DNA from 4 places in the Idiomarina sp. ST20R2A10 genome. Region 1 is predicted to be linked to each of the others. Evidence: predicted binding sites of a transcription regulator. Region 1 holds the regulator's gene; each other region holds the start of a gene.

Evidence for each region. Region 1 encodes sigma-54, which starts transcription at its own class of promoters, with help from an activator protein. Its sites were predicted from a motif close to GTTGGCACGNNNNTNGNNT; they were not measured.
Region 2: ACP7H9_RS13495 (flagellar hook-length control protein FliK) is a predicted target of sigma-54. The motif match lies at 4,115-4,133, and genes of this name have one in related genera.
Region 3: ACP7H9_RS06565 (hemerythrin domain-containing protein) is a predicted target of sigma-54. The motif match lies at 3,085-3,103, and genes of this name have one in related genera.
Region 4: ACP7H9_RS05270 (P-II family nitrogen regulator) is a predicted target of sigma-54. The motif match lies at 4,204-4,222, and genes of this name have one in related genera.

What each region holds. Positions count from the first base shown of each region.
Region 1 covers NZ_JBNIEY010000005.1:44,536-52,278, reverse strand. The annotation lists gene kdsC (3-deoxy-manno-octulosonate-8-phosphatase KdsC) at 1-357, shown strand, start outside; gene lptC (LPS export ABC transporter periplasmic protein LptC) at 354-917, shown strand; gene lptA (lipopolysaccharide transport periplasmic protein LptA) at 886-1,428, shown strand; gene lptB (LPS export ABC transporter ATP-binding protein) at 1,430-2,155, shown strand; gene ACP7H9_RS08890 (RNA polymerase factor sigma-54) at 2,177-3,637, shown strand; gene hpf (ribosome hibernation promoting factor) at 3,665-3,952, shown strand; gene ptsN (PTS IIA-like nitrogen regulatory protein PtsN) at 3,956-4,426, shown strand; gene rapZ (RNase adapter RapZ) at 4,417-5,268, shown strand; gene ACP7H9_RS08870 (HPr family phosphocarrier protein) at 5,261-5,536, shown strand; gene mgtE (magnesium transporter) at 5,539-6,900, shown strand; gene pmbA (metalloprotease PmbA) at 6,913-7,743, opposite strand, start outside.
Region 2 covers NZ_JBNIEY010000013.1:38,425-46,167, forward strand. The annotation lists gene fliF (flagellar basal-body MS-ring/collar protein FliF) at 1-475, shown strand, start outside; gene fliG (flagellar motor switch protein FliG) at 468-1,514, shown strand; gene fliH (flagellar assembly protein FliH) at 1,529-2,278, shown strand; gene fliI (flagellar protein export ATPase FliI) at 2,282-3,631, shown strand; gene fliJ (flagellar export protein FliJ) at 3,635-4,078, shown strand; gene ACP7H9_RS13495 (flagellar hook-length control protein FliK) at 4,203-5,969, shown strand; gene fliL (flagellar basal body-associated protein FliL) at 6,038-6,580, shown strand; gene fliM (flagellar motor switch protein FliM) at 6,597-7,661, shown strand; gene fliN (flagellar motor switch protein FliN) at 7,693-7,743, shown strand, end outside.
Region 3 covers NZ_JBNIEY010000003.1:172,557-180,299, forward strand. The annotation lists gene ACP7H9_RS06545 (NnrS family protein) at 1-282, shown strand, start outside; gene ACP7H9_RS06550 (HesA/MoeB/ThiF family protein) at 297-1,052, opposite strand; gene ACP7H9_RS06555 (YbaN family protein) at 1,045-1,452, opposite strand; gene norR (nitric oxide reductase transcriptional regulator NorR) at 1,449-2,990, opposite strand; gene ACP7H9_RS06565 (hemerythrin domain-containing protein) at 3,179-3,718, shown strand; gene ACP7H9_RS06570 (TonB-dependent receptor plug domain-containing protein) at 3,814-5,745, shown strand; gene cobN (cobaltochelatase subunit CobN) at 5,755-7,743, shown strand, end outside.
Region 4 covers NZ_JBNIEY010000002.1:223,111-230,853, forward strand. The annotation lists gene ACP7H9_RS05250 (RimK family protein) at 85-1,545, shown strand; gene ACP7H9_RS05255 (GNAT family N-acetyltransferase) at 1,535-2,002, shown strand; gene glpQ (glycerophosphodiester phosphodiesterase) at 1,977-2,996, opposite strand; gene ACP7H9_RS05265 (cysteine synthase A) at 2,989-4,041, opposite strand; gene ACP7H9_RS05270 (P-II family nitrogen regulator) at 4,263-4,601, shown strand; gene ACP7H9_RS05275 (ammonium transporter) at 4,612-5,793, shown strand; gene cfa (cyclopropane fatty acyl phospholipid synthase) at 5,869-6,984, shown strand; gene ACP7H9_RS05285 (AI-2E family transporter) at 6,981-7,743, opposite strand, start outside.

The sequences.
Region 1 (7,743 bases):
GAAACGGCAGTCATTACCGGACGAACGTCACGCATTGTTGAACACCGTATGGAACATTTAGATGTCGGCTTTATTTATCAGGGACAGAACGATAAAACAGCCGCTTTCGATGAGCTACTAACAAAGTTAGGCCTTAGCGCAGAGCAAGTTGCTTATGTTGGCGACGATACCCCCGATTTAGCTTTAATTAAAGCTGCGGGTCTGGGTATTGCGGTCCAGGACGCTCACGCATCGGTACAACAGCAGGCCGATTATATTTCACGCTGCCATGGTGGACATGGTGCCGTGCGCGAAGTCTGTGATTTAATCATGCTCAGTCAAGGGCAACTTCACCTGGCTACAGGAGCCAGTGTGTGAGTCGACGCGTTACTGTCATTCTAATTTTATTATTCGGTGCCGGGCTATTGCTTGTCTGGCGCCCTTTTAGTGATGATGCTGATGGTAACAACGTGGCTACAACACGCACTATGCAGCCCGATTTTACCGCTTTTGGGCTGGAAACGCGTATTTTCGAAAGTGACGGTTTACTGGCTCACAAGATAAAATCTGAGAAAATGTCTCACTATAACCAAATTGGTCTGACCGAACTTAAGCGTCCGGTTTACACAGTCTTTTCTGAACAAGGCGAAGAGCTTTGGGAAGTCAGTGCCGCGCAAGGCACTTTCTACGACGATCAAACCCTGATTTTAGAGCATGATGTTGAAATACTTGCTTTAGAGCCGGATACTCACATCGAGCAAGTGTTAACCGAGTACGTGATTGTTGATTTAAAAAATGAATCAATGAGCACCGAACATCCTGTAAGTATTCACGGACCTCGACTATTAATTCGGGGGAACGGTATGACTGCGGATCTGAAAGCTGAACGAATGGAGCTAAAAAGACATGTTAAAACGATTTTCCAGCCTGCTGAGTAAACTCATCCTGATTGCCTTAATACCCTCAGCGGTTATGGCTCAGGGCAAGTCTGACTTTAGTAAACCCATGGAAGTTGAGTCGAGTAAGGAAGAGCTTGATATTAAAAATAACCGCCTGGTTTTAACGGACAACGTTATTATTCGTCAGGGCACCTTATTAATCCGCGCCGATCGACTAGAAGCATCCGCCAGCGAAAGCGCCGAGCAAGCAGATATTTTTATAGCAGAAGGCACTCCTGCTACTTACAGCCAGACGCTGGACGACGGCAATGAAATTAACGCTGAAGCAAAAAAAATCACCTATTTTCAGTCGGAACAGCGACTGGAGCTTAGTGGCGACGCTCGCATCTCTCAAGGTAGCAGTAGCTCAAGCGGCAGTTTGATTACCTATGATTTGAATAAACAAACGGTAACGGCAAGCAGTTCAGGTGAAGAAGACAGCCGTGTTATCACTATTTTTACGCCTAAACCAAAAACCGATACCGACGAAAAAAATAACGAGAACCCTTAATATGGCAACTTTACGAGTCAAACATTTAGCCAAAAGCTACAAAAGCCGACAAGTCGTTAAAGACGTTAGCCTCGAAGTTAGTCAGGGGCAGGTTATTGGTTTACTGGGCCCCAACGGTGCAGGTAAAACCACAACCTTCTATATGATAGTCGGTTTGGTTAATAGCGATAAAGGCCAAATTCTGCTGGATGACAATGACCTTACCTTGCTGCCAATGCATGAACGGGCACGCCGGGGTATTGGGTATTTGCCGCAAGAGGCTTCCATTTTTCGCAAATTGACCGTGCGCGATAACTTAATGGCTATTCTGGAAACTCGTAAAGAACTGTCAACCAACGAGCGTGAAGAACAGCTTGATGCTTTGCTCGAAGAGTTTCACATAGGCCACATAGCAAACAGTCAGGGCATGAGTCTTTCAGGTGGTGAGCGCCGTCGGGTTGAAATTGCCCGCGCCTTGGCAGCGGAACCTACGTTTATTTTGCTGGACGAGCCTTTTGCCGGAGTTGACCCTATTTCGGTTATTGATATTAAAAAGATTGTTGAACATTTAAAGCAACGTGGTATTGGTGTACTTATTACCGACCACAATGTGCGCGAGACATTGTCTGTTTGTGAACACGCTTACATTGTCAGTCATGGTGAGCTTATTGCCAGTGGGGATGCAGAAAGTATATTATCGAATCAACAGGTTAGAGACGTTTACCTCGGTGAGCAGTTCACCCTATAACGTGATACCGGGACAGTCATTATGAAGCAAAGTCTGCAGCTAAAAATTGGTCAGCACCTGACCATGACGCCACAACTCCAACAGGCCATCCGCCTGCTGCAGCTTTCCTCGCTCGATCTTCAGTCAGAAATTCAGGATGCATTAGACAGCAACCCGCTGCTGGAGGTTGAAGGTGAAACGAGTAACGACGCGGACCAACCCGAAACTCGCAATATTGAAGAAAGAGACGACAGCCAACGGGAAACATCCGACGTTATAAAAACCCAGGAAATGCCTGACGAACTGCCGGTCGACAGCAGTTGGGACGACACCTACTCCAGTCATACCCCGGCCAACGGTGCAGCCTCTTCAGGTAAATCCTTTGACGGCGATTTTGAGGTCTATCAAGGCTCTACCAGCGAGTCTTTGCAGGATCACCTGCTTTGGCAAATGCAACTTTCTCATTTTTCGGAAGAAGACACCGCCATAGCTGAAGCCATTATTGAAGCCATAGACGACAATGGCTATCTGATGGTTGATGTTAATGAAATTATTGAAGCTGTGCGCCTGCCCGAAGTGGAAGCAGAAGAAGTCTGCATGGTGCTTAAGCGTATTCAGCATTTCGACCCAATAGGTGTCGGCGCACGCAGCGTCAGTGAGTGCCTTGCCATTCAATTACGCCAACTGAGCGACGACACTGAATACAAGCAGGTTGCTCTATGCTTAGTGACTGAACATATGGACTTACTTGGCAGTCGCGATTTTCGCACCATTCAGCGTAAACTGAAGCTATCGGAAGACGATTTACGCCAAACTATGCGATTAATTCAACAGTTGCACCCGCACCCGGGGGAGCAAGTTGCGCAGCAACCCGTTGAATATGTTATTCCCGATGTGGCCGTTACTAAAAAAAATGGTCGTTGGATGGTCGAATTAAACCCGGATAGCGTACCTAAACTAAAAGTGAACGAAGAATACGCGGCCTTGAGTAAAGCAACAAAGTCAGTAGCCGACAGCCAGTACATAAAAAACCATACGCAAGAAGCGCGCTGGTTCATAAAAAGCCTGGAGAGCAGAAACGATACGCTGCTGAAAGTGGCCAATTGCATAGTACAACGCCAACAGGGCTTTTTTGAGCATGGTGAAGAAGCTATGAAGCCAATGGTTCTGAACGATGTTGCAGAAGCCGTGGATATGCATGAAAGTACGATTTCACGCGTAACGACACAAAAATACTTACACTGCCCAAGTGGCGTATTTGAGTTGAAATATTTTTTCTCAAGTCATGTCAGTACAGAGGGCGGTGGCGAGTGTTCAAGCACGGCAATACGTGCTTTAATTAAGAAGATGGTCGCTGCTGAAAATCGCAGTAAACCGTTAAGTGACAGTAAGATTGCTGAACTGATAGCCGAACAAGGTATCCAAGTAGCAAGAAGGACAATTGCGAAGTATCGGGAATCGTTAAACATTCCATCATCGAGCCAACGCAAAAGTCTTTTGTAACTTTGTTAACTGCAGAAGGAAGACGTTATGCAAATTAATTTGACCGGTCATCACATCGATATTACCGAAGCTCTGCGTGACTACGTGGACACAAAATTTGCCAAGCTGGAAAGACATTTTGACCATATAACTAATGTTCACGTCATCCTAAATGTTGAAAAAACGATTCAAAAAGCGGAAGCTACGCTGCACGTGAATGGCGGTGAGCTTTTCGCCGACGCAAAACACGAAGATATGTACGCGGCCATCGACGGTTTAATTAATAAACTGGACCGTCAGGTGATTAAACACAAAGAGAAAATGAAACAACATTAATCCATGCAACTGAGTGAATTGTTAAGCCCCGACTGCACCAAGTGTGCAGTCGAGGGCGCAAGTAAAAAACGACTACTTGAAACCATTAGTCAAATCGTAGCCCCTAAGCTGTCTGGCATTACCCGTCATGACATTTTTGAGAGCCTGTTAAACCGTGAGCGTTTAGGCAGTACGGGAATTGGCTTAGGTATCGCAATTCCTCATGGCCGTTTACCTAATGCGAATCACCCAGTAGCGGTATTACTGACCTTAGACGAACCTATCGAATTCGATTCTATTGACAACCAACCTGTCGATATTATCTTCGCGCTTCTGGTGCCGGAGTCAGAGCACGAGAACCATCTACAAACATTGGCCACAGTGGCCAGAAGAATGAACGACAAAGACTGTACTCGCGCACTGCGCCACGCAGATTCTGATAAAGCGTTATATCAATTATTTGTGGGCGAAGGTGAACAGTCGCCATGCAACTGATCATTGTTAGTGGTCGCTCCGGCTCAGGTAAGACAATTGCCTTGCGCGTACTGGAGGACTTAGGCTTTTATTGTGTTGATAATTTACCCATAAGCCTGCTGCCAACTCTGGTGCATGCAGTCATAGAGCAGTATCAAAAAATAGCCATTAGCATTGATGTTCGCAACTTACCGGAGCACTCCGAAGAGCTACTGGACTCTCTGAGCTTTTTGCCAAAAGGCGTTGAACCGGAAATTCTGTTTATTGACTCTGACGACAACACCTTACTAAAGCGTTTTGGCGAGACTCGTCGCCTGCATCCGTTATCGCAAAAAGAACTGCCTCTGCTAGAAGCGCTTCAGGCCGAACATAAAATGCTTGAACCCATTATGGAACGCGCAACCTGGCGCCTGGACAGCAGTGATTTATCGCTGCACCAATTAAGCGAACAGGTCACTGAGCGGGTGCTGGGACGAGCGGATAAAAAGCTGATTATTGTGTTTCAGTCTTTTGGCTTTAAATATGGTTTACCCAAAGACGCTGACTTTGTCTTTGATGCGCGCATTTTACCTAATCCGCACTGGCAACCCGAGCTTAAGCTGCTTACCGGTCTGGATACCGACGTGCAGATTTTCTTTCGTCAGGAACCTTTGGTGACTAAATTTATTTATCAGCTAGAAAACTTTCTTGATACCTGGTTGCCACACTTCCAGCGCAGCAATCGAAGCTACCTGACCATAGCTACCGGTTGTACCGGTGGTCAGCACCGCTCGGTTTATATTTCTCAGCAGTTAGCCGAGCGTTTTGAACAGAAAGCTGTAAAAGTTCAGGTAAGACACCGGGAACTGAAAACCCATGGATAAAGTTTGCAGAAAGCTAATTATTCGCAATAAACTAGGCTTGCACGCACGTGCGGCAACAAAGTTAGCGCAATTAACGCAGGAATTTGAGTCAGACATTACTGTCACTCAGGGTGAGCAATGCGTTAACGCTGCCAGCGTTATGTGCCTGATGCTACTGGCCAGTCAACAGGGAAAAACTGTTGAAGTCTGTGCCGAAGGAAAAGACGCACAAGCAGCACTGGATGCCGTTAGTGCTTTGTTTGAAGATCGCTTCGAGGAAGACGAGTAAGCATGATTGCAGAGCTTTCCGACAAAGAATATGCCATGCAGCGCATTCAGGAGGTTAACTCCGCGCTATCCGATGGCATGTTCGTTGCTGCACGCCGTATGCTGCATAATATGCCGGCATGCGACGTGGCGTTGCTGTTGGAATCCTCACCCCCCAAAAGCCGTTCCATTGTTTGGAAACTGGTTGACGTAGATGAACACGGCGAGATTCTTGAAGAACTGAACGAAGAGGTTCAGAAAGACATTATTCGTCAAATGGCGCCGGAGAATCTTGCGGCGGCCACCGAAGGCATGGACACCGATGACCTTGCCTACGTTTTGCGGGGCTTACCTGAGCCAGTCTATCAGCAAGTTCTGAAGTCCATGGACGAAAGCGACCGGGAACGTGCGGAAACCGCGCTCTCATATGCCGAAGACAGCGCCGGTGGTATCATGAACACCGATACCATCACCTTGCGCTCGGACGTCACTATTGATGTTGTGTTGCGTTATTTGCGGCTTAAAGGTGAACTCCCTGAAGCCACCGATAAACTCTACGTCGTGGATCGCCATGAAAAACTCATTGGCGAAATTACTTTAACCCAGTTGTTAACTATTGATCCCAGCCGTCGCATTGACGAAATTATGTCGGCCGACATTACCACCATCCCCGTGACTATGGATGAAACGGAAGTCGCAAAACTGTTCGAGCGTCATGACTGGGTATCTGCGCCGGTCGTCGACAATGAGCAGCAGCTGGTAGGTCGTATTACCATCGATGACGTGGTCGATATTATCCGCGAAGAAGCCCAACACTCCATGTTGAGTATGGCGGGTCTGGAAGATGACGAAGATACCTTCGCTCCGGTATTAAAAAGTACCCGCCGCCGTACCGTATGGTTGGCGGTAAACCTGGTTACTGCCTTACTGGCCGCCATGGTCAGCTCATTATTTGAAGACATACTGGCACAAATGGCTGTACTGGCTATTTTAAACACCATTGTACCCAGTATGGGCGGCATAGCCGGTAGCCAGACATTAACTCTGGTCATACGAGGTATGGCTCTGGGACACATAGGCACCAGTAACTCCCGATGGCTTATCGGTAAAGAGCTGGCTATTGGTTTCTTAAACGGCATTATCTGGTCGGTACTGATTGCGGCAGTCGTCGCACTGTGGAAGCAAGACTGGCTGGTTGGCGGTATTATTGCCTTTGCCATGATGATGAACCTAGTCGCAGCCGCTTTAGCCGGTGCGACCATTCCGCTGGTTCTTAAGCGCTTTAATATTGACCCCGCGCTGGCTGGCGGGGTCATTCTGACGACTGTCACTGACGTGGTCGGTATCTTTGCCTTCCTTGGCTCAGCAACCTTGTTACTGTCTTAGAGACCTGGCTTTTTAATTGCCGGCAATACTCATTTGCTCTAATAACACTGAGCCGGTATGCAGCGCATGGCGTTCGTCGGTGTCATTCCCTATGGCAACAATGTTCGCCAGCATGTCTTTTAAGTTACCGGCAATGGTCACTTCTTCTACCGGATACTGAATTTCACCGTTCTCAACCCAGAAGCCGGCAGCGCCACGTGAGTAATCACCGTTGACCATATTTACGCCCTGCCCCATCAATTCGGTTACCAGCAAGCCCGTACCCATTTTTTTGCATAACTGCGCTAACGAGTTGTCCTGCTGTGTCACTCGCCAGTTGTGGATACCACCTGCGTGACCCGTAGGCTGCATATCCAGTTTGCGTGCAGCATAGCTGGTTAACAGATAGGTTTGCAGCACCCCGTCGGTAATAATTTCCCTATCCTTTGTCGCCAAACCTTCTGCATCGAACGGCGAGCTCGCCAGGCCACCGATAATATGTGGTTTTTCCTGAATGCTCAGCCATTCTGGCAGCACCGGCTTGCCTAAATGGTCGAGCAGAAAACTGGATTTGCGGTACAAATTGCCACCGCTTATAGCACTGACCATATGACCAAACAAACTCCCTGCCACATCAGCCCGGAAAATAACCGGTACTTTAGCTGTTGGTACTTTGCGTGCACCCAAGCGCGACAAGGTTTCTGCGGCGGCCTCTTCGGCAACACTCTCGGCAGATTTTAATTCGTGCATTTTGCGGGCAACAGAATAACTCATGTCGCGCTGCATTTTGTCGCCCTCTTTGGCTATCAGAACGCAACTAAGGTTATGTCGCGACTGTAAGTAACCGCCAATAAAACCGTGACT
Region 2 (7,743 bases), on a different contig from region 1:
AAATATTCGCCGTTTGCTGCAAGGTGGCTTAGGCTTTGATATTAACCGTGGCGACAGCATCGAAGTCGTATCGGTACCGTTCGCGCAGTTGCCTGACTTAGGTGCCGGCGAGACGCCAGTGTGGGAAGAGCCATGGTTCTGGCGAGCTTTCCGTCTGGTGATGGGCGCACTAGTTATTATGGTATTGATTCTGGCGGTGGTTCGTCCAATGCTGAAGAAACTGATGAATCCGGAATCGGGTGTGGAAGATGATGCCGATGCATTTTCCGATGAGGAATCGATGGGCGATGAAACCATTGATCTGTTATCCTCACAGTTTGATGAGAGCGCAGTTGGGTTTGGGGCTGATGGTAGCCTGCAACTACCGGACTTGCACAAAGATGAAGACTTGTTAAAAGCGGTTCGCGCGTTGGTTGCCAACGAGCCTGAGCTGTCCTCACAAGTGGTTAAAGCGTGGTTGAACGAAGATGCCTGATCAAGATACTAGAACTAAGCGCGGTAAGGTTGAGTTTGATGTCGACACTTTAGAAGGTGTTGAAAAAGCGGCTATTTTACTGCTTAGCTTATCGGAAGAAGATGCGGCTCAGATTCTGAAACACCTGGAACCTAAACAGGTGCAGAAAGTGGGTATGGCAATGGCGAGCCTGGAAGATTTTAACCAGGACAAAGTAAACGCTGTGCACCATTTATTCCTGGAAGACATTCAGAAGTTCACCAATATTGGCTTCAAGAGTGAGGAGTTTGTGCGTAAGGCACTGACCTCCGCACTAGGTGAGGACAAAGCCGGTAACCTGATTGAACAGATTGTCATGGGCGGCGGCTCGAAAGGTCTTGATTCACTGAAGTGGATGGACTCTAAACAGGTAGCCACTATTATCCGTAACGAACACCCGCAGATCCAGACCATTGTCCTGTCTTACCTTGACCCCGAGCAAAGTGCAGAAATTATGGCGCAGTTCCCGGACAAAGTACGTCTGGACTTAATGATGCGAATAGCCAACTTAGAGGAAGTTCAGCCAGCAGCCTTGCAGGAACTGAACGAAATTATGGAAAAACAATTTGCCGGTCAGGCTGGTGCTCAGGCGGCGAAGATGGGCGGCCTGAAAGCGGCAGCCAATATCATGAACTATCTGGATACCAACATCGAAGGTCAGTTGATGGACTCCATCCGCGAGCAGGACGAAGAGATGAGTCAGAGTATTCAGGACCTGATGTTTGTGTTCGAAAACCTGGTGGAAGTCGACGACCGTGGTATTCAGGCCTTGCTGCGTGAAGTGGAAGGTGAAACTTTGCAAAAAGCGATGAAAGGGGCGGACGACGCGGTTCAGGAGAAAATATTCAAGAACATGTCGAAACGTGCCGGCGATATGCTGCGTGATGACCTTGAAGCTATGGGGCCGATTCGTATTAGTGATGTAGAGGCCGCGCAGAAAGATATTCTGGCAGCGGCGCGCCGTTTAGCTGACGCAGGTGAAATTATGCTTGGCGGCGGTGGCGGTGACGAATTCCTATAAGGGTTTAACGCATAATGACGGATGATAAAGACGCAACCCAGCTTTGGGATTTACCTGACATGACCTCGGAAGAGCTTAAGCAGGGCTCTCAGGTAAATGCGTTAAACAAACCCCGGCGCTGGCAATATGAGCCGCCGGAAGCGGACAATGAACAGGAAGAAGAGCTTAAGCCTCTGACCGCAGAACAATTGGAAGAAATTCGCCAGGCCGCACGCGAAGAAGGCCATAAAGAAGGTTTTGACGAAGGCCGCAATGAAGGCCTTAAGAAAGGCTATGACGAAGGTTACGAAGCTGGTAAAAAAGACGGTTTTGAAGCCGGTGAACAGCAGGGTGTTGAAGCTGGTAAAGAGGCCATGCAGGAGCAACAGCAGCAGTTAAGAGTTTTGCTGCAGAGTTTGTCTCATCCGAATGAACGTATCACCGAAGCGGTGCAGGACGAGCTTATTGACATGGTCACTGAGCTGACTCGGGTCATCTGTCTGGATGTCGCTGTTAATTCAAAAGAGCTCATCGTCAAAGCCGTGCGTGAAGCTATTGCGGTCTTACCGGTTACTGATCAGCGAGTCATTATTCACCTGAATGAAGAAGACTTAGCTATTTTGCAAAGCACATTCAGCGAAGATGAACTGAAAGAGAAAGGCTGGCTGCTAAATAAAGACGATTTACTGGAACGCGGCGGTTGCCGGGTTACCACAGAAAGCTCCACCATAGATTACACCCTGACCAGCCGTATGGAAGATGTGTTCTCCAAATTAAAAGGTTAACCCATGAGCGCTTCTGAGCAGTTAGTGAAACAACTACGCAAAAAACGTGAGCGTATCCAAAAGCCATCAGTGGCTGTGTCGGGATATCTTACCCGCGTCGTCGGTTTAATGTTTGAGGCCGTTGGCTGTCGCGCTCCTGTGGGGTCAAGCGTAGCTGTGGAGGCTGACAGCGGAGATATTGAAGCCGAAGTGGTGGGTTTTGAAGGCAACATCAGTTACTTAATGCCTACCGAAGACGCCCATGGCGTTATTCCCGGAGCCAGAGTACGCCCACTAAACCGCAAGAATCAATTGCCGCTGGGTATGGAGCTGCTGGGTCGTGTTATTGATGCTCGTGGCGAGCCCCTTGATGATAAAGGCCCCATTTTTTCTGACGGAAAAACCTACCGAAGCAAACCCATGAACCCGCTGAACCGACGTCAGGTGAAGCAGCCGCTGGACGTTGGCGTAACGGCTATTAATGCCTGCTTAACCGTGGGGCAGGGGCAGCGAATGGGGCTGTTTGCTGGTAGTGGCGTGGGTAAAAGTGTGCTGTTGGGCATGATGACTCGCGGTACCACGGCGGATGTGATTGTAGTTGGCCTGATAGGCGAACGTGGCCGGGAAGTAAAAGAATTTATAGAAGAAATACTTGGTGAGGAAGGCCGTGAAAAAGCGGTTGTAATAGCAGCGCCTGCTGACCAGTCGCCGCTTATTCGTTTACGTGGTTGTGAAACAGCCTCTCAGGTTGCCGAATATTTTCGTGACCAGGGTCTGAATGTGTTGCTGTTAATGGATTCACTGACTCGTTACGCCATGGCGCAACGGGAAATTGCCCTTGCTGTGGGTGAACCACCGGCAACCAAAGGTTATCCGCCTTCTGTTTTCGCTAAGTTACCAGCATTGGTCGAGAGAGCAGGGAATGGCGGCGACGGACAAGGTTCTGTGACCGCGTTTTATACGGTTCTGACTGAAGGTGATGACTTACAGGACCCCATTGCGGACTCCGCGAGAGCAATACTGGACGGACATATTGTACTGAACCGGGAACTGGCCGACAGCGGTCATTATCCGGCAATAGATATTGAAGCTTCTATTAGCCGGGTTATGCCACAGGTTGTTTCGGAAGAGCATATGCAACAGGCGATTAAAGTTAGACAGTGGTACTCAAGTTACCGTCGCAATCGCGACTTGATTTCCATTGGCGCATACACCCGCGGAAGTGACCCGGCTATCGATCAGGCTATTGCAATGCAGCCGCGAGTAAGTATGTTTTTGCAACAGAAAATGCGGGAAGTTGTGAACTATGATGAAAGCTTGTTGCTCCTTAATCAGCTAGTCAATCCGAAGCAGAAACAGTCAGCGAGCATGTAATTTATGGCTGAGTTGGCACAATTGGAAATGTTGCTGGAGCTGGAACAGAGGCGCGAAGATAAAGCCGCTCAGGATTTCTCTCAGGTGCAGCAACAGGTTCAGGAGCAACAGATGCGCCTGGACGGTATGTCAAAATATCGACTCGACTACTTAAATCAGTTGCAGCATCGCGGGCAAAGCGGGATTGCCTCAATTCAGGTAGGGCAGTATCACGCATTTGTCGGTAAGTTAGATGAAGGTGTTGAACAGTTGCATCACGATATTATTAAGTTGCAGCAAGTGTTACAACAGCGCAAAGATCGTTGGCTGGCGCAGCGTCGCAAGCGCGAGTCGATAGATTTTTTAATAAAAGAAAAGCGCAAGCGTGAGCAAGTAGCCGAAGCCAGAAAAGAACAAAATAATCTGGACGATTTTAGCAGTCAGCGTTTTATTCGCGCCAGAAAATAGTTGGAACGAAATTTGCTTAGATACTTGCTAGATATTGTTTGCTCAGCTATTGAAAATAGCGCAAGCGCATTGCGGAGTATTATTAAGCAAGGCGTCAATAAGCACTTAATTCAGGACTAAAACTATGCAACAGCTGCTTAATCTAACCGAATCTGCCGACAACTTTGCACGTGTTGGTAAAGGTAACGACCTATCATTGAAGAGCGCCGATGGCGATAGCGGTGAGTTCTCGCGGCTGATGCTAAAGCAAAATAGTGGCGATAAAGAGCTGCAACAACTGGCCGCTAAAATTGAAGCCTACCAGAAAGCCGGTAACGACGGTGAAGGTGAGGTTGAAGGCAAAGACGTTGAGCGCAAAAATGCCGGTGAGCCGGTAACCCGAAATTTATGGGAACTGTTGCAGCAAATGAAGCAGGAAAGTGCTGAGGTTAGCTCTGAAGGCGAAACTGCGGTGAGTGACGAGATAGATCTTGCTGCGGGCGATGGCGAACTAAAAATGACAGATGAGCAACTGGCTGAAATGCTGGAAGCTTTAATGGCTAAGCTGGATTCTGCGGGTGAAGGAGAGGGTGACGCTGTTATGACGGATGCCGAGCGGCAGAAGTTTGCCGATGAGCTGCTGGCCGGCATGACCGATAGTGATAAACAGGCATTACAGGCAAAGCTTCAACAACTGATACAGGCGGCAGAACAGGGTGAAGGTGCTGAAAGTGCGGTTGAGGATGCCGGGAAATTCATTGTTAACTTGCTTGAACCCCTTTTACCCAAAGCCGATGCTGATAAGTTATTAGTGGGTAATGAAAAAGCCTTAACTCAGGCTTTGAATGAGGCTGCAGAGCGAGTACTGTCTCAATTGTCTGCATCTGCGGATAAAAACACAGGCAAGCCGCAAAGTGCTGAAGAATTAACAAATTTGCTTAAGCAACTGGAGCAGCAAGTTTCTGCGCAACAAGCGAAGGGCGAAAGTAGCGAGTTAAGTTTAGCGGAGCAGAAGAAACTGCAGCAGTTTACTGCCGAATTGCGCAAGATTTTAGCCAGCCAGAATGGCGGCGCAGATAAGCCTCAGGCTTTGACTCAGGAACAGTCGGCTAAAGCTGAGCAATTATTGGCTGAAGTAAGGCTATTATTAAAAGGCCGTACAGGACTGAGTGAAAAGTCGGTAGAGGGTAAGGCGTCAGAGTCGGTTATTACAGCAACAGACGTTAAAGCCGGTAAAGAAAAAGCTGGTTCTGGCGATATTGGTGCTAAAAGCGATGACGGCAAGCAAACGACTAAAGCTGCTTCTGTGAATACAGCTGTTGAAGCAGAAACAAAGGTAGCCGATGCGGGTCAGCAGGGACAAGTCTTTCGGAATAACACCGACGCTTTAGTTGACGCCAGTGCGGCCCGGGCAATTCAGGGGCAAATGGTGTCAACCGCGCAGGGAACTGTAGCTGCGAATGAATCCAGTCAGGCTAATACTTTGCAGGCATTGCAACGTCCATTAGACTTGCAGCAAACGGAAGCGTCGCAAAAATTGCAGGAACGCATCAATATTATGATGAGCAGGAATATCCAGCGTGCGGATATTCGTCTGGATCCGCCGGAACTTGGTAGTGTTCACATTCGAGTTAACATGAGCGGTGAGCAGGCGTCAGTCCAGTTTCAGGCCCAGACACAACAGGCTCGAGATGCGTTAGAGACGACCATGCCGCGATTACGCGAAATGCTGGAACAGCAAGGCATCAATTTAGCTGATACTCAGGTTGGAGAGCAAAGCAAAGAAGGCGGGCGCACCGCTGGCGGGCAAGCCGGAGGATCTCATGATGCGGAAGACTGGGCTGTTGAGGGTGAAATAGCTTTAGAAGAAGGCCGGGTGCTTGCTGACGGACAAGTCGATTTCTATGTTTGAAACGGTATATCTAAAGCGGCTATCAAGCTATAGTAGCTGTCGGTGGACGGTAATACAGGAACTTGAGCATGGCAGAAGATAAAGACAACAACGATACGGAACAAACTGAAGAGCAGGCCGGTGGTAAGAAGAAAAAACTGATTATCTTCGGTGGTATCGGTATTGTTTTAATTATTACCGTAGTCCTGGTGTTGTGGCTATTCGGTGGCTCGTCTGAGGGTGAATCAGCTGCTGCCGAAAATGGTATGAGCAGCGCAGCGGCACCGTCATCATCGCCACGCCCGGAAATTGGCAATGCACTTTATGTTGGTATGCCCCGGCCTTTCGTTTTCATTGTCCCGGGTGACTCACGTGAGCGAACAGTACAAATTAAAGCGCAGTTAATGGTGCGCGGCGAAGAGAGTGAAGAACTGGCGAAAAAGCATATTCCGTTAATTGAAGGCACGCTGCATGAGGTGTTTTCCTCAACCACGGCTGACAGGTTAAAAACAGCCGAGGGTAAAGGTCAGTTACGTGAACTGGCTTTGACTGAAGTTCGTTCTGCGCTCGAAGAAGTAACCGGGAAACCGGTTGTTGAACAGGTTTTATTTACCAGCTTGGTAATGCAATAAGTGAGCTATTATGGCTGTGAGTGACTTACTATCTCAAGACGAAATTGACGCGCTTTTACATGGTGTTGATGACGTTGAAGAAGAGGACACAGAGAAAGAATCTGCCTCTGCGGATGCGCTCGACTATGACTTTTCATCGCAAGATAGAATTGTTCGTGGACGTATGCCAACGCTGGAAATTGTTAATGAGCGTTTTGCCCGTCATATGCGGGTCAGCTTATTCAACATGATGCGCCGCACCGCCGAAGTGTCTATTAACGGTGTCCAGATGATTAAATTTGGTGAGTACGTGCATACCTTGTTCGTACCGACCAGTTTAAACATGGTGCGTTTCCGTCCGCTTAAAGGAACGGCACTAATCACTATGGAGGCACGTTTAGTCTTTATTCTGGTCGATAACTTTTTCGGTGGCGATGGTCGCTATCATGCAAAAATTGAAGGCCGTGAATTTACGCCGACTGAGCGCCGCATCATTCAAATGTTGCTGAAGCTGGTATTTGAAGATTACAAAGAAGCCTGGGCTCCTGTCATGGACGTGGGCTTTGAGTATTTAGACTCGGAAGTTAACCCGGCCATGGCGAACATTGTTAGCCCAACCGAAGTTATCGTTATTAGTTCGTTTCATATTGAGCTAGATGGTGGCGGGGGAGATTTCCACATTGCATTGCCTTACTCCATGCTGGAGCCCATTCGCGAGCTGTTGGATGCCGGTGTGCAGTCGGATAAAGAAGACACCGATATGCGCTGGAGTAAAGCGTTACGTGACGAGATTATGGATGTTCCGGTGGAAATGATTGCCAAACTGGCGCAAACCGAAATGTCGTTACGTGAGGTGATGGATTTGCGCGAAGGCGATGTTATTCCGCTTGAGTTGCCAGACGACTTAACCGTACTAATTGAAGATTTACCGACTTTCCATGCGAAAATGGGGCGTTCAAGAGACAATGTCGCTTTGAAAATTTCAGAGAAGATTAAACGCCCTGAAACCGTGAAGTCGGATATTCATATGTTGACTCGTGGAGGCCGCCGAATTGGTGGTGATGCCGAGTTACAACAGTTAGAAGAAGATATTGATTTATAATAATTGCTGCTTGAGAAAGTGAGGTTGCAACATGAGTAACGATGATAAAGATATGGATGACTGGGAAGCAGCAATGGCTGAA
Region 3 (7,743 bases), on a different contig from region 1:
CTGACGGCTGGCGCTATGGGAAATATGATTTTAAGTATGATTGCCCGGGTATCGCTGGGCCATAGCGGGCGCCCACTTCAGCCAAAACTGATTATGACCGGCGCGTTTCTGCTCGTACTGATTGCGGCGCTGACTCGGGTATTTTTAATGTGGCTTATGCCGGAGTTCGCCAGTCAGTGGCTCATGTTCAGCACTATGGCCTGGGCTCTGGCCTACGGCATCTATGTGGTGGTTTACTTTAAAGTGCTGACAACGCCTCGCGCTGACGGTAATCCGGGTTAACACAGTAGTCCGGCTTAAAGGCGAGCGCAGTGCGGACAGGCAGGGTGCTTCTGAATATTGAGCCGCTGCCAGTCACTGTGCAACGCATCAAACAGTAACACCGATGAATACAGCGGCTGGCCAACACCTGCCGCTATTTTTATAGCTTCCACGGCCTGCATGGTTCCCACAACGCCCACCAAAGGTGATAACACACCGGCCTCTGCGCAACTGAGTTGTTGTTCGCCAAAAAATTGGCTGTAACAGGCATAGCAGGGCGAATCATTTTGCATAGAAAAACTGGCAATCTGGCCTTCAAAACGAATGGCCGATCCGGAAACCAGTGGTGTCTTGCTTTTCAGGCAAGCTTTATTAACGCTATTACGAGTGGTCAGGTTATCGCAACAATCGACAATCAGCGTGGCTTCGTCCGCTAACTCCATCAGCAAAGCGTCGTCTGCCCGTAACGGTAATGCGGTAATATCAGCTTCGCTGTTTAGTTTCGTCAGGTGTTCCCGCGCTTGTTCTGCTTTGTTTTCTCCCACGCTGCTTTCGGTGAACAGAATTTGGCGTTGTAGGTTGTGACTGTCAATTGCATCGTCGTCAACTAAGGTTAGCTTTCCAATACCGGCAGCGGTTAAGTAGGGCGCAACGGCGCACCCTAGTCCACCCAGGCCAATAATCACTACATGAGCATTCAGCAACGCTTCCTGGCCCTCTAAATCCATAGCCGGTAAGGCAATGTGCCGGTTGTATTTTAGCATTTGCTGGTGGGAAAGGGTTTTACTCATAATGGCTTACCTTACTGTCAGGAACAAATTCAGGACGTGTCGCCAGCCAGGCCCCGACGGTGACCAATACCACGCCGACAAATGCCTTCAGCCAAATGGGCACCTGTGGCACCAGCAGCCATAACACCCCGTAGCCAGTTGCCATCATAATCAAAGCAATTACTTTTGAACGGCGTTTGATAACCCGATTATCGCGCCAGGCTTTGATATCCGGACCGTATTTCGGATGGTTAATGAGCCAGGCTTCGAGGCGGGGCCAGCCTTTGCTAGCAGCCCACAATGCCGCTATAAGAAAAGGAACGGTCGGCATTACAGGTAGAGCTATACCGACAAGCCCCAGCAGCACAAAAAGTAATGCCAGAGCACGCCATAACAGTTTAATTAACAGTTCATGAGTCACGATTTCATCCCTAGCCTGCCTGCCATCTTGTGTAGGTTGCTGGCATCCAGTTGCAAATCTTTGGCTGCCTGACTCCAGCTGTTGTTATGGCGCTTCAGAGCCGCCTCTATCATTTTACGTTGAGTATAATTTACGGCTTCTTTCATTGAAATATTTTGCTCAGGTAAGTCGGCTGAAGCGTTATTATTGGTATCCGTTGTGACAGATAACGGTAGTTGAACATCAAGATCCAGCATGTCGGGTTCAATGGTCGCAATATCTGTTTTTTCTACACCATGACTTAGCAATTTAATGGCAGCACGACTTATAACGTGTTCCAGCTCCCGCACATTACCCGGCCACTGGTACTGCTGTATAGCAAGCTCGGCTTCTGGTGACAAACGCAAAGCTCTTAACCCCAGGCGCGCGCGGTTTAGCTCAAGAAAGTGGCCAGCAAGAATCGAAACATCGTCGTCGCGCTCGCGTAATGGTGGAATGGGTAAAGGGTAAACTGAAAGCCGGTGATATAAATCTGCCCGAAAGGTTTCGTTACTGACTTGCTGGCGTAGATTACGATTGGTTGCTGCTATCAAACGCACATCCACTTTCCGGTACTTGTCCGAGCCCAGCCGCTGAATTTCGCCGTTTTGCAGTACTCTTAGCAGTTTGGCCTGTATCGATAATGGCAACTCGCCAACTTCATCCAGAAATAAAGTACCGCCGTGAGCTGCTTCAAATCTTCCGGAACGGTCACTGGTGGCTCCGGAAAAGGCACCTTTAACGTGACCAAAAAGCTCACTTTCGGCAAGCGCTTCAGGTAATGCGGCGCAATTAACGTAAATAAGTGGCATATTATTGCGCTGAGACAGTAAATGAAGCTCACGTGCGAAAAGTTCTTTACCAACACCAGTTTCACCTAACAGTAAAACCGGTAAGTCAGCACCAGCGACAACCCGCAATTCTTTCAGTACACCTTCAATCGCTTTACTTTGACCGATAATTTCAGAATCATTGCTTTCGGCACCTCCCGCTTTAGGCATTGCGCGTTGTTGCCCCTGGCGCAATGCTCGTACGTTTTGTTCAAGCTGTCCAATACGAACTGCGGCTTCAACAAACAAGCTGAATTTCTGCAGTTCCAGTACGGAATTGTCGGTAAAGGTACCTGGCTGCAAAGCATCTAAGGTCAGCACGCCCCAGCATTTGTTCTCCAAATACAAACTAATGCCCATGCAATCGTGCACGGGCAGTGCATTGCCCGGTTGCTCGGCCAGCAGTCCGTCATAAGGATCCGGCAAAGCAGAGTCATGTTCGAATCTCACCGGGCTTCGCGAAGCTAACAAAGCGCTCAACCGCGGGTGTTGCGCCAGCACAAAGCGTCGGCCGAGAGCTTCACGCACCAGTCCCTGAATTGCAACCGGCTGAAGTACCTCGTTATCGAGCTTTAACAACACCACTGCACCGCAGTTGAAATGACGGCGCAAAGTGTTAACTAAATTTTGTAAACGGACCGCCGCAGGCTGCTCTGTAAGCAGGTCGGCTAATAGACTTTCTTGCAACATGGTTAAATTGACTGCCCAGGTTAAAAATACCCTTATTGGTTGGGTCGATAGTACCTTGGCATATCGGAGAGTCAATAATCACAATGGGGTAGAAGCTGGCCTGTTTGTTGCAATAGAGCAAGCATAATAAGAAGTTAACCGTTACATACGGATAAAACATTTTTAATTATCGAACAGGAGTTTACGCTATGAATACTATTAATGAACATTTACAAGCTGTTGAGAAGCAATGGCAGAATGCAACCTCGCAAGATCTAGTTGAGCACATCTATTTGCGTTTTCACCAACGCCACCGTGAACAGTTACCGGAATTAAAACAATTAGCTATGCGGGTAGAGGAAGTTCATGGAGATCACGCCGAAGCTCCGAACGGACTTGCGGAACATTTGAACAATATGCTGCAGGAACTGGAAAGCCATATGATGAAAGAAGAACAGATTCTGTTTCCGATGTTGTCACGCGGCGTTTATCCCAGCGGGCCAATTTCAGTAATGGAAGAAGAGCATGTTCAGCATGAAGCTGAATTGGAAAGAATAAATGAACTGACAAATAACTTAACCTTGCCAGAAGGTGCCTGCGGTACCTGGACGGCATTGTATAACGGTTTAAAGGAACTGCAGGACGACTTATACGAGCATATTCACCTGGAAAATAATGTTCTTTTTGTGGAGAAAAAAGCTGCAGTTCCCGAGCACGGTAAAGATTTCTGTTGTGGTTCATGCCAGTAATTAAATAAAATTGATAAAGATCAAATGCAAATGATAATGATTTGCGTTTGATCTAATTCGAAGCTATCTTAACACCTTCATTGAAGGAGGTGTTTATGAATGGCTTAAGACAGTTCGCGTTATCCCCATTATTTCTTACCTTATTTTTAGCAACTGGCGCTACGGCTGAAACTAACGAAGACCCTATTGAAACTATTGTTGTTACAGCAACAGGTAGCGAACGAAGTGCTTTGTTGGCACCGGCTTCTTTGTCCGTTATTTCTCGTGATGACCTACAAAATGTCAGCGATCAACAACTGATAACGGCTTTGCGTAAAACCGCAGGTATTTCGTTATCAGGCCGAGGCGTTGGGGGACGAAAAGTCATTCAACTTCGTGGTCTGGAGTCGAAACATTCACTTATTCTCATTGATGGAAAGAGGGTATCCGCGACAGATGATGTGGTAGGGCATTCGGATTTCCAGTATGAATGGCTGCCTTTAGACAGTATTGAACGAATTGAAGTTATTCGTGGCCCCATGTCGTCTTTATATGGGTCTGAAGCGCTTGGCGGCGTTATCAATATTATTACCCGCGCCGGTCAGCCAGACGCTTCATCGTCGCTTATGGTTAACGGAACTATGGATAATGAAGATGCGGGTGGCGGCCAATATGGACTCAACGGTCAATGGGTGCAGCCATTAACGGAATCATTGACTTTAAAAGCCCACCTTGGACATAAATATCAAGACGATGTTATGGACACTGAGAATGTCAGGGTATCTTCACTTGAGGGACGTCGGACAAATACCGCGCAACTGGGTTTTGACTGGAAGCTCAATGATGAGCATTCTCTGGATATTGAGTACCTAACGGCTAACGAAGAGCGCTGGCAACATACCAATTATCGGGGCAATGAGCCTTACTATCGATCCTGGTATGACTTAAAGCGAGAGCAGCTGTCAACGTTCTGGAACGCTAATTTTAGTCAGTGGACAGGGCAGGTTGGCTATTATCGCTCGTCTATCGATGTCATTAATAAAAACGATAGCGCTGCTGTATCAGCCTATACGCCACAGTTTTTAACGGACGATGTTTTCGAAGCACGTTTTTACCGTGATTTTGGTGTATCTCGCTTAACAATGGGCGGTGAATGGCGCGATGAAGAATTGGAACATAATGCATTTAATGGCGGCGGTGATAGCGCCGTTCACAAGTCAGTTCTGGCTCAATACGAAACAGATTTAGTTGACGATGTTTATCTCACTTTGGGGGGACGCTGGGATCACCATGAATATTTTGGAGGAGAATTCAGTCCCCGCGTCTATATGGTCTGGGCTGTTACACCAAACTTGTCCATTAAAACCGGTTATGGGCACGGTTTTAAAGCACCTACGTTAAAACAAATCTCACCCGAATACCGATTTGACGGTCCACATAGCTTTTTGGGAAATGAGAATCTGAACCCCGAAACTAGTGATAGCTGGGAGTTAGGGCTGCGTTATGAAGGAGCTAAAAGCACCATAAGTGCCACTGTTTTTCATAATCAGATTGAAGATCTTATATCGACACTTTGTGTTGAGAACTGCGCTGGCCGCTTTGGTCATGTTAATCGGTACGTCAATGTTGAAGAAGCCGAGGTAACAGGTTTTGAATTTGAAGGTTCATACCAATTATTCGAAGCTCTGGAATTAACCAATAGTTATACCTACACCGATGGTGAAAATAAAACATCTGGTGAACGCTTAACCTCACGTCCTAAGCATCAGGGAACTATTGGTCTTAACATCGACTGGATCCCCTCTACATTAAGCTCATCAATCGACTGGCAATATATTGGAGAACAATGGATTGCAAGTTACACAGGTATGACTGAGCTTCCGGACTATTCGTTGCTAAATGCCAACCTTAGCTACTTTTGGGGTGAGCATCGTTTAACACTGAGTGCGAGTAATCTCACCGATACCGATTTACTCGAAAAAAGTGACAGCTTTGGCTATCAGGAACACGGCCGTAGTATCGATCTCACCTGGTATTGGCAGTTTTAAGGGGTATTTATGTTAAGCGTATTGAAAGCCGTTTTAGGCTGTTTTGCTCTGACCATGATGCTATTGCTAACCAGTAACAATGTCTGGGCAAATCAAGTAACGGTACTGACAAATCGTATGATGCTAGAGGATAAACGCGAGTTAATTCAGACAGCTGCAAAGCAGGCTGAAATTAACGTTGATGTAGTGGAAATGTCACTAAGCGATGATGAGTTTGCTTCTGGTTTATCAAATAGCGAGTTTATTGTAGTGGACCTTCCGCGCTCTATGGATATGCAAGCATTTCAAAAACGTTTGCAGGAGCTCAATATCGCAATAACTAGCCCAATGCTGGCTATAACCCGGAGTGACTTCAGTTATCAAAATTTAAAGAAAGAAAACGCTGATGTTTTACATCAGTACTATCGAAATGGTGGTAAACACAATATTGAAGTGTTTTTTCAGGCATTAAGTCGAGTAATGGGTGATGAGTCACTTGCCGGCTTGCCTGAAGTCCGTGAAATACCTGCACAAGGTGCTTACCATCCAAGATTTCCAGAGCTTTTTACTGGCAATCCGGACGATGTATTAAACTCCCTGGAACATCAACAAGGGCAGCCAGTAATTGCTCTGGGATTTCACGTTCGTTATCTTGAGTCTGACGCCATGGCGCACATTGACCAATTGGTTGAATGGGTCGAGGAAAAAGGCGCGTTTGCGTTACCCGTATTTTATTCACTGGGGCCGGACGCTCGCTTAGTTGACCTTTTAAAAGGGCGGGCGAATGCACTTATTCACTTGCAGCCGGTTTATCACAATGGCTTAGAGAAGCAGTTGAATGAATTGGGAATTCCTGTTCTGCAGGGTATTGGCTGGTGGAATGACTCGGTTAAAAGTTGGGAAGATAGTCCCTCCGGCTTATCTTTGGCTTCTACGCCATTGTATTTAGCACTACCCGAACAAAATGGTTTAATTGATCCGCTCATTATGTGGGCTGAGCAAGAAGGCGAATTAGAGCTCATTGACCACCAGGCCAAAGCAGCCATTAATAAAGCCATTCATCTTGCTCAATTGCAAATGAAGCCCGTGAGTGAACAAAAACTTGCGGTGATGGTTTACAACTACCCTCCGGGAGAAAAGAATCTGGCGGCATCCTTTATGAATGTTCCGCGCAGTCTTGAGTTACTGTCCAATAATTGGCTTGAGCAAGGGTTTCAGACCCGGGCTTTTACCGAGCAAGAGTTGATTGATGGACTTGGCGCGGCTATTCAGAAAACCCACCAGCAAAAAGCTGAAGCAACATCGAAGTCATTGTCTGTTTCGCTGGCGCAATATCAGCAATGGTTCAGCCAATTGCCTGAGTCAGTCCAGACACGCATTAACGAGTACTGGGGCAATGCCAGTGACTCAACGATGTTGTCTGAGGTTGATGGAGAGCCAGTCTTCGCAATACCTCATGTGAGTGCACAGAATATTGTGTATTTGGGTCAGCCACCGAGAGGCTTACCCGGTCAGGACAATGAACGCTCGCTATATCACGATATGCGGGTACCGGTGAATCATTATTATCTGGCGACTTATTTATGGGTGAGAGAGGTTTTTAAAGCCGACGTACTGGTTCACTTCGGTACGCACGGTACGCAGGAGTGGATGCCCGGTAAAGAGCGTGGGCTGAGTATCTATGACGACCCACTGTTAGCAGTGGGGGATATTCCTGTGGTGTATCCCTATATTATCGATAACGTGGGTGAAGCCACGCAGGCTAAACGTCGTGGCCGGGCTGTTATGGTCAGTCATCAAACCCCACCTTTTCAGCCTTCAGGCCTGCACGGTCAGTTGGTTGATATGCATCAGTTGATTCATCAATGGGAAACGCTGGAACCCGGAGAGGTGAAAAACAATACGGTTAAACGTTTGCTGCAAATGGCAGAAGATGATGACCTCAATACCGATTTAGGCTGGGATATGGAAAAAGTGGCTCAGCAACCGAAAGATTTTATTCTACGGTTACATGACTAC
Region 4 (7,743 bases), on a different contig from region 1:
TAATATAGTGTGAGTTGCATTTATTACGCAAATAATAAGCAAATAACTTACATTATTTTTAACGACTTCTGAGTACTTTACGACATGCAGCAACACGTTCACCTTATCATAGATAACGCCGCCGACTGGCAGCCTTATTACCCTAGTCAAAGCCTACTCACCGCAAGTGAATACTTACAATCGGCACACTTGCAGAGTCGTTATCATGTTCTAAATTTGTGTAACGACTTATCTTACCTGTCAACCGGCTACTACGTTAGTCTGCTGGCAGAGGCTCGCGGACAAAGAGTTATGCCGTCGGTTGCGACTATTAATGACCTGACCAACTTTTCCCATTATCAGTTACTGATTAATACCGCCGACCGATCACTCACTAAATATTTGCAGAATCGTGACGAAAAGTCGCTGTCGCTACTGATTTGTTTTGGCTTATGCGAACAGCCTGAACTGGCTTCTTTTGCACGCCAAATATTTGAGCGCTACCCATGCCCTATTTTAAAAGTTGAACTGGAATTTAACGGTCGCTGGCATATTAACAAGCTGACATCAGGTGCGTTGAATCAGTTAACTGATGAGCAACAAAGCTTTTTTGGTAACTCACTGGATCATTTCAGTAAACGAGTGTGGCGCAAAGCGCGCACCCGCAAAGAGTACCGTTTTGATTTGGCCATTTTGTATAACCCGGACGAAGCCATTCCGACCAGTGACAAAAAAGCACTGTCATTGTTTATAAAAGCCGCCAAAGAGGCCGATATTGAAGCTGAGCTGATTACCGCAAACGATTTCAATCGTCTGTTGGAGTTCGATGCGCTTTTCATTCGCGAAACCACCCGTATTAATCATTATACCTACCACTTTGCGAAAAAAGCCGAAGCCAACGGTATGGTCGTCATTGACCACCCGGACTCCATTGTTAAATGTGCCAATAAAGTGTTCTTAAAAGAGTTACTGGATAAACATAAGGTAGCGACACCAAAAACAGAACTCTTGTTGAGCCAATCAGATATCGACTACGAAGCAATAGGCGAACGTTTGGGTTACCCGGTTGTGCTGAAAATTCCTGACGGTTCATTTTCTATTGGCGTGGAAAAAGCAGAAGACTTAGCCCAGTTTAAACAAGTGGCAACGGAGCTTTTCGAGCAGTCCACTATACTGCTGGCACAAGAGTATATGAGAACCGACTACGACTGGCGTATTGGTGTACTGAATAACCGACCCATATACGCTTGCCAGTACTTTATGGCGCGTAACCACTGGCAAATTTATAACCACAGCGAGTCGTCCTCACGAGGTAAAAGCGGTTCTTTTGCCACTTTAGGCGTGCATCAGGCTCCTAAAGATGTGGTGCGGCTGGCATTACAGGCAACCCGCTTAATAGGTGACGGCCTGTACGGTGTAGATATTAAACAAACACCGCAAGGCCCTGTTGTTATTGAAATTAATGACAACCCGTCAATTGAATCTGGTGTGGAAGACAAACACTTAGGTTATGAGCTGTACCGGCTGATTATGGCTGATTTTGGACGACGCCTGGATGAATACTGAGTTTCGCATTGAGCGGGCAGACAAGAACGACCTTGAACAATTAGTTTCTTTAGAACGTGCAACTTTTAATTACAGTTGCATTAGTCGTCGCAGTTTTAAACGAGTAATTGAATCCAGCCATAACTATTGCTGGGTAGCACGTTCAGGTAACGATTTAGCCGGGTATGCTATTGCCTTTACCCGGCGTAACAGCAAAGTATGGCGCCTGTACTCAATAGCCGTAGCTCAGAGCTTTCGCGGTTTAGGGGTAGGTAATCTGCTTATGAATGAAGTGCTGAATTCGGCGAAAACCGCCGGCGCTAATGCCATGTCGCTGGAAGTGAAAAGCGACAACAAGGCCGCTATTCACTGGTATCAAAGCTGTGGTTTCGAAACCATCGATATTCTGCCGGAATACTACGATGACGGCAGCGACGGTTTCAAAATGCGCTTTACTTTTTATCCGGAAAGTCAGTAAACACGCCCTCTACGCCAGCTTGTTTTAACCACTGGCGTAATTGCGCATGAGACTCCACGCCTTCGGGTAAGTCATCGGCCCGCAAGGTATAAACATGAACATCCAGACCTTTCTCTTCCGCTGACTTTAAAACACTGTCCCATTCAGGCTCACCGTTTTCATTCACTCCGGTCAATACGTGGTTTACCCACAAGCCGACACCTTCAGCGTAGCTTTTTACTGACTCCAGCCCGGCGCCCGTGCGCATGGCGCTGTAATCAATATCGGTCTCTCCCCACTCATTGTCACCCACCAGCTGAATTAACGGAAAGTCCCAGTTAAATTCACGCTTTAAGCGACGTAACACTTCCGGGTCAAAAGACTGCAGATAAACCGGTGTTGGCCGTTTGTCGTGGTATCCGTTGTGAGCCAGGACAGACATCACGGCCGCCGTCGCGTCGTACCCTTGCTGCTGATACCAGCGCGGAGATTTGATCTCGATATAAATGCCTGTCGACATATCCCGAACGCGATTCAGCTCCTGAATCAGTTTGATTTCCTCATCCAGCGTTTGTATAGGAAAGTGAACATCGGGGTGAGAAAATCGCTTAGGGTAAACCAGCTCATAATCTTTATGCCGGGCGACCATAGTTAACTGTTTAAGCTCTTCCAGCGAAAAATCGACCACATAGTATTTACCATCGGGACGATGCTTTTCCGGAAACACTTCGGAGACATTGGTGACATGGTCCAGAATTTCATCATGCAGAACGACCGGAACGCTGTCACGGCTCAGTTGCACGTCTTGCTCTATGAAGTCCGCTCCCAGCCCATGAGCCATAACGGTGCTGGCCTGAGTGTGCTCGGGTAAATAACCGGAAGCACCGCGGTGCGCAATGTCCAGAAACTGCGGAACTTGAAGGTCATGGAACGGCGCATCCGGCGTCTCGTCCTGCGCCTGAACTGCGGTTGCTGATACCAATAAAAACAAACACCCAAAAATACGTTTAGTCATTGTTCCAGTTAACCTCTAGTACCTTATCGCCAAGCTCGCGATAACGCGTCATTAATACGTCAATGGGTTCCGGGTCAGGGTTTAACCCGCGTCCGCGCAAATATTCCGGGTTGTACAGCTTACTCACCGAACGTTCACCCAAGTCACAGGAAAAGGTCACAATGCGGTGTCCCGGACCTTTTCGTAAAGCTGCGGCCAACGCACCAGCCACGTTTAGCGCCGAGCTACTCCCCAGAACAATACCATCTTCGTCTCGGATATAACGTGACAACGTCACTAAATCTTGATCGGGCAAATTAACCGCGTGATCAATACGTGCCTGGCGGAAATTATCCACTAGCCGCATAATACCAATGCCCTCCGTCATAGAGCCGCCATTCGACACATATTCGCCGCTGCGTAAAAACTCATAGATACCGGAACCATCCGGGTCAACCACCCAAACATCCAGTTCCGGGTTCTGCTCTTTTAAGAAGCGAGAGTTACCACCAATGGTGCCACCGGTTCCAGCCACAGACACCAGAGCGTCAATTCTCCCTTCGGTTTGTTCCCATATTTCCGGGCCAGTATGAAGGTAATGCGCACGAGCATTACTGGTGTTTTCAAATTGGTTAGCCCACCAGCAATCATCGCGTTCTTCCGCTAAACGGCGCGCCGTATGGTAGAAGTGGTTTTCGTTCTTAAAAGGAACCGGATCAACCGCCATCAGTTCACCGCCATGCAAGCGGATCATGCGCTCTTTCTCCGGTGTCTGGTCATTGGGCATGACCGCTAACATACGCAAGCCGTAAGACTTTGCCACAACAGCCAGGCCAATACCGGTATTACCGGCGGTACCTTCAACCACCGTCATACCCGGCTTTAACTCGCCGCGTTCCATAGCGTCATCAATCAGTTGCTTAGCCGCGCGATCCTTAATGGAGCCGCCCGGATTCTGGAACTCGCATTTAATAAAGATATCGCATCCGGTTAAATCAGACAGCGACGGTATACGAAGTAAATCCGTCTGCCCGATAAGATCGCTCTGCCGCGCGCCAACTCTCATGCCACTGCACCCTTAATCATTCGCTACTGTAGGTAAATAGTATCTCCCCTGTACCCTTTTGGTTCAATAGCACTTTTGGTGCAATGCACAGAAGGGGCGCACGTTTTTTGTGCAGAAAAATTACGTAAATATTATTTATTCATAAATATCAGCTAGTTAAATTCTGGCACGCTTCGTGAAGTTAAAGGGTTGCTTAACAATATTTTAATAAGGAAAGCACCATGAAAATGCTCGTTGCGTTAATCAAACCCTTCAAGCTGGAGGATGTGAAGCAAGCGCTGTTTGAAATTGGCTGTAAAGGCCTGACAGTAACCGAAGTCCGGGGAGTAGGACGTCAAAAGGGGCATACCGAACTGTACCGGGGCGCCGAATATCAAGTCGACTTCCTGCCCAAAATGAAAATTGAACTGGCGGTTCCCGACGAAACCGTCGAACGAGCTCTGGAAGTAGTCATTGCCGCGGCTCATACCGGCAATATCGGCGACGGAAAAATATTCGTTATGCCGCTGGAGCAATGCGTTCGCATACGCACTGGCGAAACCGACCAAGACGCCCTTTAAGGAGCCCATCATGGAAGCACAAAACTTACAACAACTCACTTTCGCGGTAGACACCTTTTACTTACTCATATCCGGGGCGCTGGTTATGTGGATGGCGGCTGGTTTTTCCATGCTGGAGGCGGGTCTGGTCAGAAGCAAAAACACCACCGAAATTCTGACCAAAAACATCGTGCTCTACGCCATCGCCTGTATTGTTTACCTGGTTATCGGCTACAAAGTCATGTACCCCGATCCTTCAACCTCAGCTTACGCGGCTGACGCTAATTTCTTTTTTCAGATGGTGTTCGTTGCTACTGCTATGTCGATAGTCTCAGGTGCCGTTGCCGAGCGTATGAAGCTAATGAGCTTTCTGCTGTTCTGTGTCGTGCTTAGTGCGGTCATTTATCCGGTACAGGGCTTATGGACCTGGGGCGGTGGAATGCTGACGGAATGGGGCTTTGTCGATTTTGCCGGCTCCAGCATTGTGCATTTAACCGGTGCATCAGCGGCACTTGCTGCGGTTCTTTTACTTGGCCCGCGCTCCGGTAAATACCTGAGTGATGGCAGTATCAACGCTTTACCCGGCTCTAATATGCCACTGGCCGCGCTGGGTACCTTCATTCTCTGGTTTGGCTGGTTTGGTTTTAACGGCGGTTCACAGTTAGCGCTAAGCACCGTTGACGATGCCAATGCCATAGCCCGCGCCATGGTAAACACTAATACCTCGGCCGCAGCTGGCACTATCGCCACGCTGCTATTTACTAAGCTGTTGTGGAAAAAAGCCGATTTAACCATGATTTTAAACGGTGCCTTAGCCGGTCTGGTTGCCATTACCGCACAACCTGTTACCCCAGAACCCTGGCTTGCCGGCGTTATCGGCTTTATTGCGGGGCTTATTGTCGTGCTCTCCATTATTGGGCTGGATAAGCTCCACATTGACGATCCGGTCGGTGCTATTTCGGTACACGGTGTGGTCGGTATTTTCGGTACCCTTGTGGTGCCGCTCAGCGATGACGGTGCCAGCTTTGTTATTCAGTTAGCCGGTGTCGGTACCATTTTCTGCTGGGTGTTTTTCAGTAGTCTTATTGTCTGGGCTATACTGAAGCTAATATTGGGCATTCGTGTAACTAAAGAGCAGGAATATATCGGCTTAGATCAAGTCGATTGCGGCGTTGAAGCTTACCCTGAGTTTACGTCGAAAAAAGACGGGTAAAAGGCTTTTTATTGCCAGTTTCGCCCATTCTTGATAACGTTTTTAACCATCATTTTCCGGAATGGGCGAACAAATATGTCGACATCACGAGAGTATGTTGAAGAGCTTTTAGCAAAAGCAGATATCCGCATTAACGGTGACAGAGCCTGGGATATGCAGGTTCACGATGAAACCGTATTTGATCAGGCACTGTCGCGCGGTAATCTTGGCTTGGGTGAATCTTATATGGCTCGTTTGTGGGACGCCGAATCGCTTGACCAGTTTTTCTTCCAGCTACTGCGCTCCGGCATTCAGGATGAAGTTAACCCCGCCCGCCTTATTTTCCATTCCTTAAAAAGCCGAGTCTTCAACTTACAAAGTAAATCCAAAGCCTGGGAGGTTGGTCAGCATCATTACGACATGGGCAATGACCTTTATCAGTCTATGCTCGATGAGCGTATGGTTTACACCTGTGGTTACTGGGAAAAAGCCAAAGACGTTGACGAAGCACAACGGCATAAACTTGAACTGTGCTGTAAAAAGCTGGGATTGAAGCCAGGCATGCGCGTTCTTGATATTGGTTGTGGCTGGGGCAGCTTCATGCAGTATGCCGCTGAAAACTACGGTGTCGAATGTGTTGGTGTCACTATATCCAAAGAGCAGGTAGCCCTTGGCAAAGAGCGCTGCAAAGGTCTTCCGGTAGAATTCCGGCTACAGGACTACCGCGAGCTGGACGAACAGTTTGACCGCGTTATCAGCTTAGGAATGTTTGAGCATGTCGGTCAGAAGAACTACGACGACTATATGGATGTCGCTCTGCGCTGCACCAAAGAAGACGGCCTGTTCCTGCTGCACACTATTGGTAAAAACGTCAGTGATACCGCAGCCGACCCGTGGATCAGCAAGTACATTTTCCCGAATGGCGAAATTCCGTCTATTTCACAAATAGGAACGGCACTGGAAGAAAAGTTTGTCTGCGAAGACCTGCACAACTTTGGTGCCGATTACGATAAAACCTTAATGGCCTGGTTTGAAAACTTCGATAAAGCCTGGCCATCTATTAAGTCACAGTTTGATGACGAATTTTATCGTATGTGGAAATACTATTTGCTGTCCTGTGCTGGTGCATTCCGTGCGCGCGACATCCAGTTGTGGCAATGGGTGTTATCCCCCAACGGCAGTGTTGGGGGATACTCGCGCCCACAACTTTAAGAAACGCTATTAAACTCGTTCATAAAGATATCCCAGAACACCAAAAACAGGGCCGCAACCAGCGGCCCTAAAACAAACCCGGTAATACCAAACAGCGATAAACCGCCTAAGGTAGAAAACAGCACCAGATAATCCGGTAATTTCGTATCACGCCCTACCAAAACCGGGCGCAGTACGTTGTCGGCCAAACCAATAACTATTGCCCCGTAAGCCACCAGAATGGTGCCGGCTATCCAGTTACCTGTCGCATACAAATAAATAGATACAGGTAGCCATACCAGACTCGCGCCAACCGCCGGGATTAACGACAAAAAGGCCATGACGACACCCCACAGCAGGGCTCCGGGAATACCCAGTAACGCGAAAATTATGCCACCCAATGTGCCCTGAACTATTGCCACAACAATGTTTCCTTTCACTGTTGCCCGAGTTACCTCTGCAAATTTAGTAAACAGCTTACGTTCTCGTTCATCGCCCAAAGGCAGCGCTTTTACTAAAAGGTCAATCAGCAAGTGACCGTCCCGCAAAAGGAAAAAGGTCAAATAAATCATTAGCGAAAGGCTAATGATAAAAGAGAATGTATTTTGACCGATGCTTAACGCTTCTTCTGCCAAAAATTTACTACCACTAACGGCTCCTGATGATATTTTCTCCCGTACATCGCTGGCTTTAATATCAAACTGAGCAAGCAAGTCACTAATAACCGGAAACGCCTTTTGAATATCATCAAAGAGCTTACCGGGGTTAATTTTGCCTTCG